Regions from separate parts of the Bradyrhizobium sp. Leaf396 genome, predicted to be linked through region 1. Evidence: riboswitches for the same ligand, from Rfam matches in the RefSeq annotation. Region 1 holds a riboswitch; each other region holds the start of a gene.
The links. A riboswitch is a leader RNA that binds a small molecule or an ion and turns the genes downstream of it on or off. The one in region 1 is predicted to bind cobalamin.

Region 1 (5,014 bases):
CGGCATTGCCACCGGTGAGGTTCTCACCGGCAGCATCGGCTCCGAGCTCATGATGAGTTTTACCGTCATGGGCGACGCCGTGAACCTCGCTTCGCGGCTGGAGGTCGTCAACAAAGTCTACGGCACCCGCATCCTGATCGCGCAGGGCACGGCGGATGCCATCGGCGCGCGCCTTGAACTGCGCGAGATCGACCGTCTGGCGGTGGCGGGCCAGAGCGCGCCCCAGGCGATCTTCGAAGTGATGGGCAGGGCCGGCGCACTCACCGATGCGCAGGCGGGTCTGCGCACGCACTATGCCGAAGGCCTCGCTGCCTATCGTGCCCGGCGCTTCGACGACGCCCGTGCGGCCTTCAACGCGGCGCTCGAGGCGATCCCCGGTGACGGGCCCTCGCGCACGATGCTCGGCCGCATCGCCCAGTTCGCAGCCAATCCGCCCGATGCCGGTTGGGACGGCGCTTGGCGGCTGGACCAGAAATAGTCTGCCGCGAAAAAATTGATGCTACCCGATAACGATGTTCGCTGTGACCTATTTCCCGGGATTAGGTTTGTTGCCCCTGAGGCGTCTGACGGGGATACGCCGATGACACATCTTACGGACAGGCTGGAACGGTTCGAGACGCTCACCGCCGAATGCGAGCTGATCGCCAAGCTTGCGACCGACAGCAGCAAGCGCGAGTTTTATCTGAAACTCGGGGAGCAGTATCGCCAGCTGGCGCTCGACATCCGGCGGGCGATCGCCACCACGGCTGCGGCCTGAGGCCGGCAGCAATCCGTTCTTAACATTTGGCGCGCATCCTCAAGGCAAGCGAGCTGCCGCTGACCGGTGATGGCTCGTGGTGGTAAGGCCGGGGTTCGTTGCATTGCAGCGTGTCTCGTGAGTGTCATTTGTCATGCTTGACAGGGCAACCCCATGCGCCTCGTTGCCGTGATCATTATCGCGCTCATGACGGTGGCCTGCGATCAGGAGCAGGACATCACCGGCTCGACGACGCCAGCCTGTCCGATGCGAAACTACAGCTACAATCCACGCGACTTGAGCCAGTGCGTCAATGCCTGCAGAGCGTGCGACCGCGGGACCACGGTCACCTGCACGACCTCCTGCACCCTCAAAGGGGCGCGCTGAACCGTTTGGAGAGCCGCGAGTTCGCGATTCCGGCCTGAGGTCACAGGGGCTGGTGCCTAGGCACCGGAACGATTCACCTGGATCAATCATTGATAGAGGCGGGCAGACGCGGAGCTCAATGGAATGGGTATGCTCGATCCCGGCCGATTTCTGGTGTCGTGCTCGCACTGCGATGCTTGGCCGATGGCGGCCAACGTCAAGCGGTCGAGTTGGTCGGCGTCTCCAAACGAGGTCCGCTTTGTCTGCACGCGCTGCCGGCGCGAGGAAACAGCGATCGTATCCGCCTCCGGCGAGTTGATGCCCATCAAGCGCGTCGATGATCCGCCACGCGACGTCGCTGTCGCCTGGGCCCGGGCCCAGCGTTTACGGGGGCGGACCTGAATCGTCGATGCCGAGCAATCGTCGCGTAGCAGCTGCCGATCGATTGACTCCCGGCTTCTGCGCCCCGTAGATTGGCTGCCGACGGTTCTCCTTTCGGAGATCAAAAGGGAATGTGGTGCGAGGTCTTCCCAACGCCGGGATCTTCTCAACGCCACGGCTGCCCCCGCAACTGTAAGCGGTGAATCTCTCGTCCTATGCCACTGGGAATCTCGGTCCTGGGAAGGCGATGCAGAGGTGACGACCCGCGAGCCAGGAGACCTGCCGTCAGCCGTGGTCACACGCGAAGATGTCGGTCGGGGAGTACGGACATCAGCTTCACCGGAGCAATCGATCGCTCCGCCGTAAAGCCTCGTTCGCTGTGACGTGCCACTGACGTCTTCCGAGGCTAGAATTGTGTCCTGTTTCGTCACTGCCGCCAGGCGCTGCTGCGCCGGCATCGTTGCGGCCTTTTCCTTTCATTCGCTCAATCTCTCCATCGCCAACGCCGAGCAGCTTGCCGCCGAGCAACTGCCGCCGGTCGAGGTGACCAACTCTGACGATCAGAACCGTACGCGTGCGAGGGTAACCGGCGAAGGCGATAGGGGGCGGCGCCGGGCGACGCCGACCGGGGCGCCGGCGGGGACCAACTCGGCCGGCCCGGGCAGTGAGGCCGACAACGATGGCGGCATCGTCGGCGCGGCCACGACCGTCGTCACGGCCGCGGACGTCGCGCACGCGCCCACGCAGAATCTGGCCGAAATCATCGCGGCACAAGTGCCAGGTGCCCAGATCACAACGTTCTATGGTGGCCCGATCGGTGCCAAGACCAGCGTCGACCTGCGCGGCTTCGGCTCCTTCGCTACGGCGAATACGCTGGTGCTGGTCAACGGACGGCGGCTGAATGATATCGACATGGCGCAGGTGGATCTCGCCACCATCCCACTCAATGCCATCGAGCGCATCGAGATCACGCGCGGCAATTCCGGAGCGGTGCTCTACGGGGACAATGCGGTCGGCGGTGTCATCAACATCGTCACCAAGAACGGCGTCGGCGGCCCACCGGCGACCGCGCGCATCGAGGCCGGTTTCGGCTCGTTCAACACCCGGCTTGGCAACGTCTCGACCGCGCTCACTTCTGGTCCCTGGTCGACCTCGTTCTACGGCAATGCCGCCAGGTCCGATGGCTACCGAGACAACAATCGTTACGTCCAGGAGAACGGCGTCGGCAATTTGAACTACACGACGCCTGGCCTGACCGCCTTTCTGACCGTCACCGGCGACAATCAGGCGCTGCGGCTGCCGGGTGGCCGCCTCGTCGATCCTTCGATCGGCCTCGACGAGCTCGCGACGAACCGTCGAGGCACCAGCACGCCATTCAACTACGCCAACCAGCAGGGCTTTGGCGCGACGGCGGGATTCACGAAGACCCTGGTGAACGGCGTCGATCTTATCGTTGACGGCGGCATGCGTGACAAGAAGCAGCAGAGCGCGTTTTTCTCGAGCCCGACGCCGGTCCCAGCTTTATTCACGTCGACCTATGTCGATGCTGAACTCGCGACATGGTCGATCACGCCGCGTCTCAGCGTGAAGAGCCTGCTGGGCGGAATGCCGTCGCAGCTGTTGACCGGAGTCGACTATTACGATGCGAGCTTTCGGCAGAACCGCGGGGCAGGTCAGGGTCTCGCTGCCTGGCACAATTACGATCTCAGACAGCGCACGGTTGCCGGGTATGTCCAGCACACATTGGGTGTAACGCCTACAACCGACGTCTCCTATGGCGCGCGGGTGCAGAGCATCCATCTCACGGCCCGTGACAATTTCGACCCGGCGGCTCCGTTCAATGCCGATATCGGCGCGCTTCCGCTGCGGAGCGATGAAACTCAGTATGCGCTGCACCTCGGTGCCGAGCATCGCGTCAGCGACACCGTCGCGCTGTTTGGCCGCGCTGCGCGCGCCTTCCGCACCCCTGACGTTGACGAGCGGGTATCGTCGGGTCCTTCATTCGATCCGTTCTTCAACCCGCTGCCGCAAACGTTCCAGCTCAAGACCCAGACCTCGCAGGACATCGAGGGCGGGCTGCGCATCAGAGGGGGTGGCTTGCAGATGCAGAGCAGTCTCTACCTGATGGACCTCACCAACGAGATCCATTTCAATCCGGTCCTGTTCTATAACACCAATCTCGATCCGACCCGCCGTTACGGCTCGGAGACCAGTATCTCCTATCGCATCAGCGACGCCCTGCTTTTGCGTTCCGGCATGGCCTACACACGAGCTGTCTTCCGCGAAGGCATCTGGGCGGGCAACGACGTGCCGCTGGTCTCGCGTTACACCGCCAGTGCAGGCGTTACCTGGAACATCTGGCAGAACTATCTGGTGCTCGATGCCACCGCACGCTTCTGGAGCGAGCGCCGCATGGACAACGATCAGGCGGGAACGCAGAAGCCAATTCCGGCCAATGGCACGATCGACCTCAAGGTCAGTGGTCAATATGAGCGCTACTTCTGGTCGTTCAGCGTCAACAATGTGTTGAACGCGCTCTATTACGACTACGCCATCGCAAGCACCTTCACGGACGGACGCTTCAACGCCTACCCGCTGCCCGGTCGCAGTTACCTGCTCAAGGCCGGTGCGACGTTTTGATCCCACGGGGCTGTCATGTGCCCGCAAATCAATCTAGAATTGGACAAGAAGGAGATCACTCATGGTTTTCAGTATTTTCTCATCCGACACTGACCGTTTCCGCCTCCATCCGGTGGCGCCGCGTCTTGCGCCTATGTTCGGCTTTGCGCTGTTGACGGTTTCATGCGCGCTCGCAAGCTTGGCGTTCGCCTGCGCGACGCCCTTCGCAGCGTTCGCCGTCTTGGCGGCCGCGATGCTGCCGCTGCGTCCGGCGCTTCTCGTCGTGACCGGCGCCTGGCTCGTGAACCAGACCATCGGCTTCGGCGTGCTGCATTATCCGGTCGATGGCAACGGCATCGCCTGGGGCTTTGTGATCGGCGCGGCGGCGCTGTTGTCCACGGCGGCAGCGTCGGCCGTGCTGCGCACACTGCCGCAGGGCCGTGCGGCCCTGATGCTCGCGATTGCGCTGTTTGCGGCCTATGCGACCTACGAGCTTGCGCTCTTCGCCGCGACGCCGTTCCTGGGTGGAGAGGCCGCCTTCACGGCGGACATCGTGGCACGCCTCGGGCTGACCAGCGCGGTCTGGCTTGCCGGCCTCGTCGCGGTCTGCGAGGTCGTCCGCCTGGTCGATCCGTTCAGCCGCAAGAGTGCGATGTCGGCCTGAGCGGTCGTTTCCTGGCCCGTAGGGAGCGAACCGCAGTTCGGGGCGGTTCGCCCGGCATCTTGAGCTTGCCCGGAATACGCCGGCGCTCCACCGGGGCCGCGGCGTGCCTGTGTCGCCCTCTGTCAATCCGCGCGCAAAAAGATTCCGCTTTACCGAAATTCGGAAACGGCGTATGTGTGGCTCATCCCGGCTCGTCCTTGAGGGGCGATCGTGTGGTCGTCATGTTCGCGAGCCGGGCTTGCGGTGGA
Region 2 (5,014 bases), on a different contig from region 1:
AGATCCAAAGCACGACGAGCCGCCACAACGGCCCGTCCTTGCGCAGCACGGTCGGGTAGATCCAGTGCGGGATCGAGCCGAGCCAGTTCCAGACGCGTTCGGTTTGATTGGTGTCGAGCGCGATCTCGCCGGAGCGCGAGGAGACATAGAGCCTGGTGCCGGCATTATCGCCGAGCCCGATGAGGTAAAGCGGTCGCAGCGGATCGTACCGGGCCGTTACGCTCCATTGATCGCGATCGATGATGGCTTCGAGTTGCGGTGATCTGCTCGCGGGATGATGTTGCGCGACCGCGAGCGCCTGCTGTTCGGAAACGCCCGCGATGACGCGGCCGTCGGCTGCGGAGATCGTCTGCCGCCTGCCATCCCAGCCGGTGATCCGATACACCGGCTCGTCGGCCAGCATGGAAAGGCGGAGATCGCGCGGATAGCGGGTGGCGCCTGCCGTCTTCATCACGTCGTCCGGCGACAGCGCCAGCTTCTCCCATTGAATGTCGGGAAGCGCTGCCAGCCTTTCCTTGTCGGAAAGGCCGGGAAAGGCGACATACATCATCACCACGCCGGAAATGAACCACATGGCGAAAAACAGGCAGGTGGTGATGCCGATCCACCGGTGGACGATATACAGCCACCGCCGGAGCGTGCGTTTCAGGGGCCGTGCCACGCTCAAAACTTCACGTTGACACCCAGTTGCGCCGTGCGGGGCATGCTGAGCAGCCACTGGGTCGTGCCGCCCGAGGTCGTGTACACCTCGTCGAAGAGATTGTAGATGCGGAACGACACGGTGGTGTGGAGATCGGGCTTCCACTGCACACCGGCATTGACGATGTTGTAGGCCGGGCGCGTCACCGTGTTGGCATTGTCCGCATAGGTCTTTCCGACGATCTGCACGCCCGCGTTGGCCGACCAGTTGGGTGCAAAGGCCCACGTCGCCCAGATATTGGATACGTTCTGCGGTATGTTGACCGGCACGTTGCCGGCATAGTTCACGGCTACGCCGCCAACCGACTGCACGAAGTCGTCATACTTCGCGCGCAGGAAAGCGGTGTTGGCATCGATTCGCCAGCCGTAGTCGAGCAGGAAACCGACCGATGCTTCGACGCCGCGCGATGATTGCCGACCGACCTGAACGGTCAGGGAAGGAATGTTCGGATCGCGCGCCAGCAGGTTGTTCTTGACGATCTCGTAGCCGGCCAGGGTCCATTCGCCGCGGCCTCCCCAGAACGATTGCTTGACGCCGATCTCGATCTGTCTGCCGGTGGCCAGATCGAAATTCTTGTTGGCCGAGGACAGCGAGATGATCCCTCCGACCGGATCGACGGCCGTGGCATACTGCCCATAGAAAGCGAGGTCCTTCACCGGAGTGTAGACCGCACCGGCGCGCCATGTCGTCGAGGAGAACGACTTCTCGAAGCTGTTTGCGGGCACGACATAGTCGGTGCGCGTGATGGTCGGTTGATCCTGGCGGACGCCGGCAATCAAGGAGAACTGCTCGGTCACCGACAGCCTGTTTTCGGCAAACAGCGCATATTGGTTCGTCACGCTGCCGTAACCGGGAATCGTGGCGTTCGGACTGCTGAACGAGCCTGGGCTAAAGACGTAGGGGTTGACGGACGAAGCGCCGCCATAAGGAGAGTTGTTGGTGTGCGTGAAATTGATGCTGTTGACGTCGAAGCCCGCCAGGAATTCGTTGGCCATGCCAAGCACATGCCCGCGGAATTTCGTATCCATGCGATTGCCGACCTGCTGCTGATCGTGAAAGATCTCGATATAGCTGGCTCGGTCGATCAGGCCGGTGGCAGGGTTGTAGGCGTAGCTTTCGACGTCCTTCCAGTGCCGCTTGGAGTTCAAGTAGTAGAGAGTGTTCTGGATCGAGATGCCGTCGGCGGCTTGCCAGTCGGTCTTCACCTGGTTCCAGCTATCCTGGTAGCGGATGTGGCTGTCGCTGACGTTGTAGTTCTTGAAGCGAAGCGCTTCTTCGAGCTTGCCGTTGATCAACGGCGTGCCGAAGTACCGCGATGGATGGCGATCACCGTAGTCCGTGGACAGCGTCCAGGTGACGTCTTCGTTCTGCCGGACCTGGACCGCGGCATGAAGTGCAACGTTTGATGTGTTGTCGCGATCGACCCAGCCGTCCGACATGTTGCCGATGGCGGTGATCCGATAGGCGACGTTCTTGCTCACGGGACCGCCGCTGTCCACGGCAATCCGCCGCGTCATGTTGCTGTCCAGCGAGACCTCCGCCTCGTTGCGAGGGACCCACAAGGGCAGTTTCGAAACAATGTTGATGGCGCCGCCGACCGCACCTGCGCCGTACATCACCGACGCAGGGCCGCGTAGCACCTCGATGCGCTCGGTCGACCATGTGTCGAACGGAAAGGTCACCGTTCCCGCGCCGATATAGAGCTGTGTGCCGTCATAGAGCGTCATGACGGAGCCAAGGCCCGTGAAGCCGCGGGTGTTGAAGGAGACGCCGCCATTGCCCGGTGCCGGGCTCGCAGTGAAGCCGGTGGCGTTCTGCGTCACCGCGTCGAGAACGTTCTGCTGGCCGCGTTCGGAAAGCGTCTCGGCCGAAATCACCTCCACGCTGGCCGGCGTCTGCAATCGCGTCAGGCCCAGCCGGCTGCCGGCCGTGCTCGCGCCGGTGAGATTGAGCGTCGGTGCGGCGAATGCCGATCCCGCCGGGCTGGCTGTCGGAGCACGCGTTTCGGCGGCAGCCAGGTTTCGCTGTTGTCGTGAGCGCGCGAGACGCGCAGCCTCGCTGCGTCGGGTACTCCTGACATTCGGTGGCTTCGCCGATGGTGCCACCACGACCGGATCGAGCGTCTGGGCCGGGCCTGCGGATTGTGCCCAGCCATCGGTCGAAACCATGAGGCAGGAGAAAGCCGCTAAACAGAGCAACGCCCGCCGATGTCGTGGCGCAAATATTGTGCGGGAGGTCATCAATGGACTCGCGATAACGTGGCACGTCACCGCGAACGCAGCTTGGCCGCTGCCTCAAGAGCAAGGCAGCTCAACACTCACCAGGACACCCCGCCCAATGTGCTCGCGTGTGACCACGACTGACGGCAGGTCTCCTGGCTCGCGGGTCGCTGCCTTGCGCCGCCTTCCCAAGCTCGCGAGCTCAGTGGCGTTTGGCGAAGGCTCGCCGCTTACAGTTGCGGGGGCAGCCACGGCGTTGGGGAAATCCCGCACCGTATTCCCTATTGATCTCCCGAAGGAGAACCGTCGCAGTCACCCTAGTTTTATTTTCAAAGGGCTGTCAACTGGCTGTTCCCGACACGGTTCAGCGCGTCGCACCTTCATCGGCGACGCACGGATCGTCCACCGGGCGGTGTCGGGCGAAACACGAATCCGCTCTCAACTCTCCCCCCGAACATTATTCCATTCTACCTAATTCGGATCCAGCGTATTCGGCCAAGGGGGCGGTCGTACGTCGTCACGAGCGCTGGCTTGGTCGCGGTGGACGCGGCGGCATTGACGGCGGTTTGTTGCGTGCAAGGCGAGAGCGCGCTCGGATCGCGAGGGCGGACGGCGCCCATATCCGGCGAAGCCTCTTGGCGAAGCCGATAGCCTGCGTACGGCGAAACCGGCGGATTCCCAACGGCACAAGGCGTTGCGAAACACAATCTCAACGCAAATTGTCTAGGACCGGCCCATCCTCTCTCAATGGGTCCCTGCATGGCATTGCTCCCGCGCTTCTTCCTTCTCGTTCTGCTTCACGTCATCACCATTTGGCCGGCGGCGGCACAGGATGGTGAGCCCGTCAGATTGTCTGCTGCGATACAGTATCAGTTCATTGCGCGCTGGGATGTCGATCGGCTGAACAGGATTTTGCAAGCCGATACGCCCGCCTTCGCCGGTATCACCGTAACCTACAGTCCGGCGCGCAATCCCGTCCGGCTCTATCGCGTGACCTATTCGTCGGTGGTGCCCGAGCGCGGCAACAAGCCGACGGTCGCATCCGGACTGATTGCGATCCCGGAAGGACAGGCCACGTCGTTTCCGCTGTTGTCCTACGAGCACGGCACGGTCTACGGCAAGCAGCAGGTGCCTTCATTTCCCGACCAGTCACCCGAAACCCAGCTGATGATCGCGCAGTTCGCGGGGCAGGGATATGTCGTGATCGGAGCCGACTATTTCGGGATGGGCACGTCGGCAGAGACGGAAGGCTACATGGTGAAGGGAAGCCACCAGCAGGCGACCTACGACATGCTCGTGGCCAGCCGCGCCGTGTTGGATCATCTCAAACTCGCCACGACCAAGCTGTTTCTCGCCGGCTGGTCGCAGGGCGGATTCGTCACCATGGCGATGCTGGAGAAGCTCGAGCAAGCCGGCATCAAGGTTGACGCCGCGGCGACCGCCAGCGCGCCGGTCGACGTATTCGTGGCGCTGAACGGCTTTCTCAATTTTCCCCGCAAGAACGATGCGAGCTGGGTCAACTCGCTGTTCATCCTGTCGGCGTTCTCGTTCGAAAACTATTATGGCGTGCCCGGGCTGGCCCGCTCGCTGATCGCGGATGCCTATTACGACGTGGCACGCAAGGCTTATTTGCGTGAACCCTACGACGCCGCCGCCGTGCCGACGGACCTGCACAAGCTGCTCCGTCCCGACTATTTCGATCCGCAGTTCTTCGCAGCTTCGGCCTACGGCCGGCTCGTCGCGCAGACACAGGCCTATCGCTGGATCATCAAGAGCCCAGTGCGCAATTATTACGGCGAGACCGACGAGGCCATCAGTGTCGGCCTCGGCCGGCTCGCCATGACCTATCAGCAGGCGATCGGCAACGGCAATCCCGCGGTCGAAGCCGTCTCCACCGGTCCGACCACCCATCGCGGCACTTTTGCGACGGCTGTGCCGAAGTGGAAGGCATGGTTCGACGGGCTTTGATGCGGCCGTCATGGCCGGGCTCGCCCCGGGCATCCACGTTCTTCGCACTCAGCGGATGGCGGGGACGAGCCCGGCCGTGGCGCTGTGTATCCATTGCTCATATCCGAAGGGCATGCATCGCTCTGCA
Region 3 (5,014 bases), on a different contig from region 1:
ATGCCGCGCGCGTACGACAGCGTGCGCTCGACATAAGTGTCGATCGACAGCGGATGGCGCAGCTCCGCGAGATTGGCGAGCCGCAGCGACGGCAGGCTGTTGCGGCCACGCCGCCAGCCGGCTGCGAACGCGGCGAGGTCGGAATCCGAATACGAGAGCACCACGAGATCGGCCGGGTCCTGACCGATGTCCCTTGGCGTCGCGGTCTCCTCGAGACCGCGGCTCTCGCGGAAGACGACGTGCATCAGACTCCCAATCCCGCCTTGATCGCGGCCTCGTCGATGTCGCCGTGCTCGCCGATCACGACTAGCCTCGACTGCCTGGCTCCCGGCCCCCAGGGCTTGTCGAATTGATGGCGCACGCGCTCGCCGACAGCCTGCAACAACAGCCGCATCGGCTTGCCCGCGACCGCGATATAGCCCTTGGCACGCAGCACGTTCTGCTCGCGCGCCAGCTTCTGAACCGAGGCGACCAGCGCATCGATGTCGGCCACCTCAGGCAGATCGATCACGACAGAGGCGAAGTCGTCATGCTCGTGCTCCTCCTCGCCGTCATGATGCGAGGGACGCGCGGCGAGATCGTTCTCGGCGGCGGCGCCAAGGCCGAGGATGACGCGCGCATCGATCGCGCCGTCCGTCACGGCGAGCATCGGGACGCGGCGCGGCATCTCGGCGGTGATCGCGGCCCTGGCAGCTTCCACCCCGGCCTTCCCCGCAAGATCGGCCTTGGTCAGCAGCACGATGTCGGCGCAGGCGATCTGGTCCTCGAACACTTCGGACAGCGGCGTCTCGTGATCGAGATTGTCGTCCGCGGCGCGCTGCGCTTCGACCGCAGCCGGGTCCGGCGCGAAGCGGCCGGCCGCGACGGCCTCGGCGTCGGCGAGCGCGACGACGCCGTCGACCGTGATGCGCGAGCGGATCTCCGGCCAGTCGAACGCCTTCAAGAGCGGCTTGGGCAGCGCGAGGCCCGACGTTTCGATCAGGATATGATCGGGCCGCACCGGGCGAGCCAACAGCTGCTCCATCGTCGGAATGAAATCGTCGGCCACGGTGCAGCAGATGCAGCCATTGGCGAGCTCGACGATGTTCTCTTCCGGGCAATTGGCGTCGGCGCAGGATTTCAGGATCTCGCCATCGACGCCCTCGCTGCCGAATTCGTTGACGAGCACGGCGAGCTTCTTGCCGCCTGCATTGCTGAGCAGGTGCTGGATCAGCGTGGTCTTGCCGGAGCCGAGGAACCCCGTGACCACCGTGACGGGGACTTTTGCAAGCGAATTCATTCGGCGGCCTCCGGCACGGCGGGAATCGGGGGAATGCGCGCAAGCGACTGCTTGCGGAAGATCTCGGGGCGGCTGCGCCATGGCACGAGCCCGTCGGGAGCGGCCGCATAGGCCGCAGCGCCAGCGACCACGTCGCGCGCATTCACATCGGATAAGCGGCCATAGACATAGGACCAGCGTCCCGGTGCGCTGAGCGCGACCGAGCAGCCCTGGCTGCACGCCGAGAGGCATTCGACGGGAACCACATTGACGCCGTCGGGCACGCCGGCCTCGAGGATCGCAGCGTGCAACCGGTTGCCTGGCGTGGCCTCGCCCTCGCCGAGCGTCTGGCCGGCGCGGCAGGTGATGCAGACGTGAAGTGTGACGGTCATCGCCTCTTCCAGAATAAACAGCGGGAGGCGAAGAGGCGCACGGACCCTGACTTGAGAGGCCGTTTCCCCGTCGCGGAACACCCCGTCCGCCGGTCCAAAATCGTCCGCGCTGGCAGGTCTCCCGGCTTGCGGAGCAGGGTTTTGGCCCCTCGATCCCCGCCTTCCCGATTCCCTTTCGGGAGTCAGTGGCTTCGGGCATCTCTCCGGTCACGGTCGCGGGGGCGGCTGCATTTTGGATCCGGATCTTGCGGATTCGGACCCTATCGCATTCCCTCTTCGCCTGTCATAGGACAGGAACCAACGCCGGGCCACCATTTGCCGGTGGCAGCCACTTGTCAAGCCGAAGGACCGGGACCGATGACGCCTGAACCGGAGACCCAAACGACCGAGGAAAGCGAGGCCCGTCACGCCCAGAAAATGGCAAAGAAGAAGGCCGCCCGCGACAAGATCATGGCGACCAAGAGCGGCGAAAAGGGCCTGATCATCGTCCATACCGGCGCGGGTAAGGGAAAATCCTCCTCGGCATTCGGCATGATCGTTCGCTGCGTCGCGCATGGCCTGCCCTGCGCGGTGGTGCAGTTCATCAAGGGCGCCTGGGACACCGGCGAGCGGCGCCTGCTCACCGGGCATTTCGGCGATCTCTGCCAGTTCCATGCGATGGGCGAGGGTTTCACCTGGGAGACTCAGGACCGCGCCCGCGACATCGCCGCCGCACGCGCCGGCTGGGAGAAGGCCAAGGAACTGATCCTCGATGAGAGCCTGCGCATGGTCGTGCTCGACGAGATCAACATCGCGCTGCGCTACGATTATCTCGATATCACAGAGGTGGTCGAATTCCTGACCACGCGGAAGCCAGAGATGACGCATGTCGTGCTCACCGGGCGCAACGCCAAGGACGAGCTGATCGAGATCGCCGACCTCGTCACCGAAATGACGCTGGTCAAGCACCCGTTCCGCTCCGGCATCAAGGCGCAGGCCGGCGTCGAGTTCTGAGACAACCTCGCGATGGCACGAGCGCTGATGATCCAGGGGGCCGGCTCGGACGTGGGCAAATCGCTCATCGTCGCCGGCCTCGCGCGCGCCTTCACGCGCCGCGGCCTGCGCGTGCTCCCGTTCAAGCCGCAGAACATGTCGAACAATGCCGCCGTCACCGTCGATGGCGGCGAGATCGGCCGCGCCCAGGCGCTCCAGGCGCTCGCCGCGGGTGTCGAGCCGCATACCGACATGAACCCGGTGCTGCTCAAGCCGGAGACCGATGTCGGTGCGCAGGTGGTCGTGCATGGCAAGCGCATTGCGACGGCGCGAGCACGCGACTATGCGGCGATGAAGCCGTCACTGATGGGCGCAGTGCTGGAGAGCTTCGAGCGGCTGAAGGCCCGCGCCGATCTCGTGCTGGTCGAAGGCGCCGGCAGTCCGGCCGAGGTGAATCTGCGCAAGGCCGACATCGCCAATATGGGCTTTGCGCGCAAGGCCGGCGTGCCGGTCGTGCTGGTCGGCGACATCGATCGCGGCGGGGTCATCGCCCAGCTCGTCGGCATCAAGACGGTGATCGACTCCGATGATGCCGCGATGATCCGTGGATTTGTCATCAACAAGTTTCGCGGCGATCCCACATTGTTCGACGACGGCTACAAGCTGATCGAAGCAAGGACCACATGGCGCGGCCTTGGCGTGCTGCCCTGGTTCGCGCGCGCCGGCGAGCTGCCGGCCGAGGATGCGCTGGGCCTCACCGACGCGCGCAAGCCGGGCCGATGCAAGATCGCGTGCCTGGCGCTGTCGCGGATCGCCAATTTCGACGATCTCGATCCGCTCAAGCTCGAGGCGGGCGTCGATCTCGTCATGGTGCGGCCGGGCGAAGCGATTCCCGGCGACGTTCGTCTCGTCATCGTTCCCGGCTCGAAGTCCACGCGCGGCGACCTCGCCTTCCTGCGTGCACAGGGCTGGGACATCGATCTCCTCGCACATCATCGCAGGGGCGGCCACGTGCTCGGCCTCTGCGGCGGTTATCAGATGCTCGGGCGCAACGTCGCCGACCCCGATGGCATCGAGGGCCCTGCGGGCGAGACACCAGGCCTCGGACTTCTGGACGTGACGACGGTGATGAGCCCCGTGAAGACGCTAACGCGGGTTGCTGCCGTGCATGTCTCAACGAACCAGCCGATCGAGGCCTACGAAATCCACATCGGCCGCACCGATGGGCCTGATTGCGCCCGTCCCTTCGCGACACTGAACGGCAAGCCGGAGGGTGCGATCTCCCGCGAGGGACGCGTGCAAGGCAGTTATCTGCACGGTCTGTTCACGTCGGACGCGTTCCGCAAGGCGTATCTGGCAAAGCTCGACATTCCCGCAGGCGACGAGCCCTATCACGCCAGGGTCGAGAGCGCGCTCGATGCCCTCGCCGATCACATCGAAACGCATCTCGATGTCGACAGTTTGCTCGCGCTAGCGCGCTAGGACCTCGGAGAGGCGGATCCATTCAGCTTCATTGCCGGGAAGCCCGAGGCGCAACCGTGTCGGCGCTCCTGCAAACACGCGCGACCAGATCTGATTGCGCGCAAGCTTCTCCTGCGCGCCACGTGCGTCGGGCGTTTCGTACAGTCGAAACAGCGGCGTGCCCCCGAGAAGCTGCCAGCCTTGCGACTGCACCATGTCATCGAGGCGAGCACAGTCTCGCAAGAGGCGCGCTGTGGTCGCAATGGCCCAAGCGTCATCACGCAATGCGCGGCAGCCGATCGCGATGGCCGCGCCCGACACCGGCCACGGGCCCGACGCCGCCACGACCCTCGCGATGTCCGACGAATTGCCGATCACGAACCCGAGCCGCAGGCCGGCAAGACCGTAAAATTTTCCGAACGACCGCAGGATCAGCAGCCCGGGCTGCTCTGCGTCCGAGGCGAGCGAGAGCTCGGGAACGGCATCAACGAAACTCTCGTCGACGACGAGGCGATCGACAAGCGGCAACAGATCGAGCAGATCGTTCGGGGCATAACGGCGGCCGTCGGGATTGTTTGGATTGACGACGATGGCAAGGCTCGCTCCCACCAGCTCGCTGAGCTCCGTGACCTCCTCCACGTCCCAGCCGGCGGCCGACAGCACGCCGGCATATTCATTATAGGTCGGCGCCAGGATCCGCGCATAACCACGCGGCGCCAATTGCGGAAGCAATTGGATGGCGGCCTGCGCGCCGCCCACCGCAACGATAGGCGCGCGCGTCCGATAGGCGTGCCGCGCCGCCTGATGCAGCGCCTCGATCTCGGCGCGCGACGGCAGCGCGCTCCACGCGCGTGCGCTCACCTCGCCGACGGGATAAGGCACCCGGTTGATCCCGGTGGACAGGTCGATCCAATCTTCCGCACGCCCGCCA

Region 2: it holds a riboswitch for cobalamin, as region 1 does, so the genes downstream of both, ASG57_RS17190 (TonB-dependent receptor) here and ASG57_RS32800 (TonB-dependent receptor) in region 1, are expected to answer to the same signal.
Region 3: it holds a riboswitch for cobalamin, as region 1 does, so the genes downstream of both, ASG57_RS27725 (DUF1636 family protein) here and ASG57_RS32800 (TonB-dependent receptor) in region 1, are expected to answer to the same signal.

What each region holds. Positions count from the first base shown of each region.
Region 1 covers NZ_LMQJ01000064.1:314,857-319,870, forward strand. The annotation lists gene ASG57_RS32785 (adenylate/guanylate cyclase domain-containing protein) at 1-478, shown strand, start outside; gene ASG57_RS38875 (hypothetical protein) at 581-757, shown strand; gene ASG57_RS32790 (hypothetical protein) at 911-1,123, shown strand; cobalamin riboswitch at 1,570-1,784, shown strand; gene ASG57_RS32800 (TonB-dependent receptor) at 1,898-4,123, shown strand; gene ASG57_RS32805 (hypothetical protein) at 4,185-4,766, shown strand.
Region 2 covers NZ_LMQJ01000015.1:99,382-104,395, reverse strand. The annotation lists gene ASG57_RS17195 (PepSY domain-containing protein) at 1-661, opposite strand, end outside; gene ASG57_RS17190 (TonB-dependent receptor) at 664-2,868, opposite strand; cobalamin riboswitch at 3,048-3,242, opposite strand; gene ASG57_RS17185 (alpha/beta hydrolase family protein) at 3,679-4,887, shown strand.
Region 3 covers NZ_LMQJ01000045.1:54,619-59,632, forward strand. The annotation lists gene cobN (cobaltochelatase subunit CobN) at 1-245, opposite strand, end outside; gene cobW (cobalamin biosynthesis protein CobW) at 245-1,279, opposite strand; gene ASG57_RS27725 (DUF1636 family protein) at 1,276-1,650, opposite strand; cobalamin riboswitch at 1,745-1,967, opposite strand; gene cobO (cob(I)yrinic acid a,c-diamide adenosyltransferase) at 2,008-2,643, shown strand; gene ASG57_RS27735 (cobyric acid synthase) at 2,656-4,104, shown strand; gene cobD (threonine-phosphate decarboxylase CobD) at 4,093-5,014, opposite strand, start outside.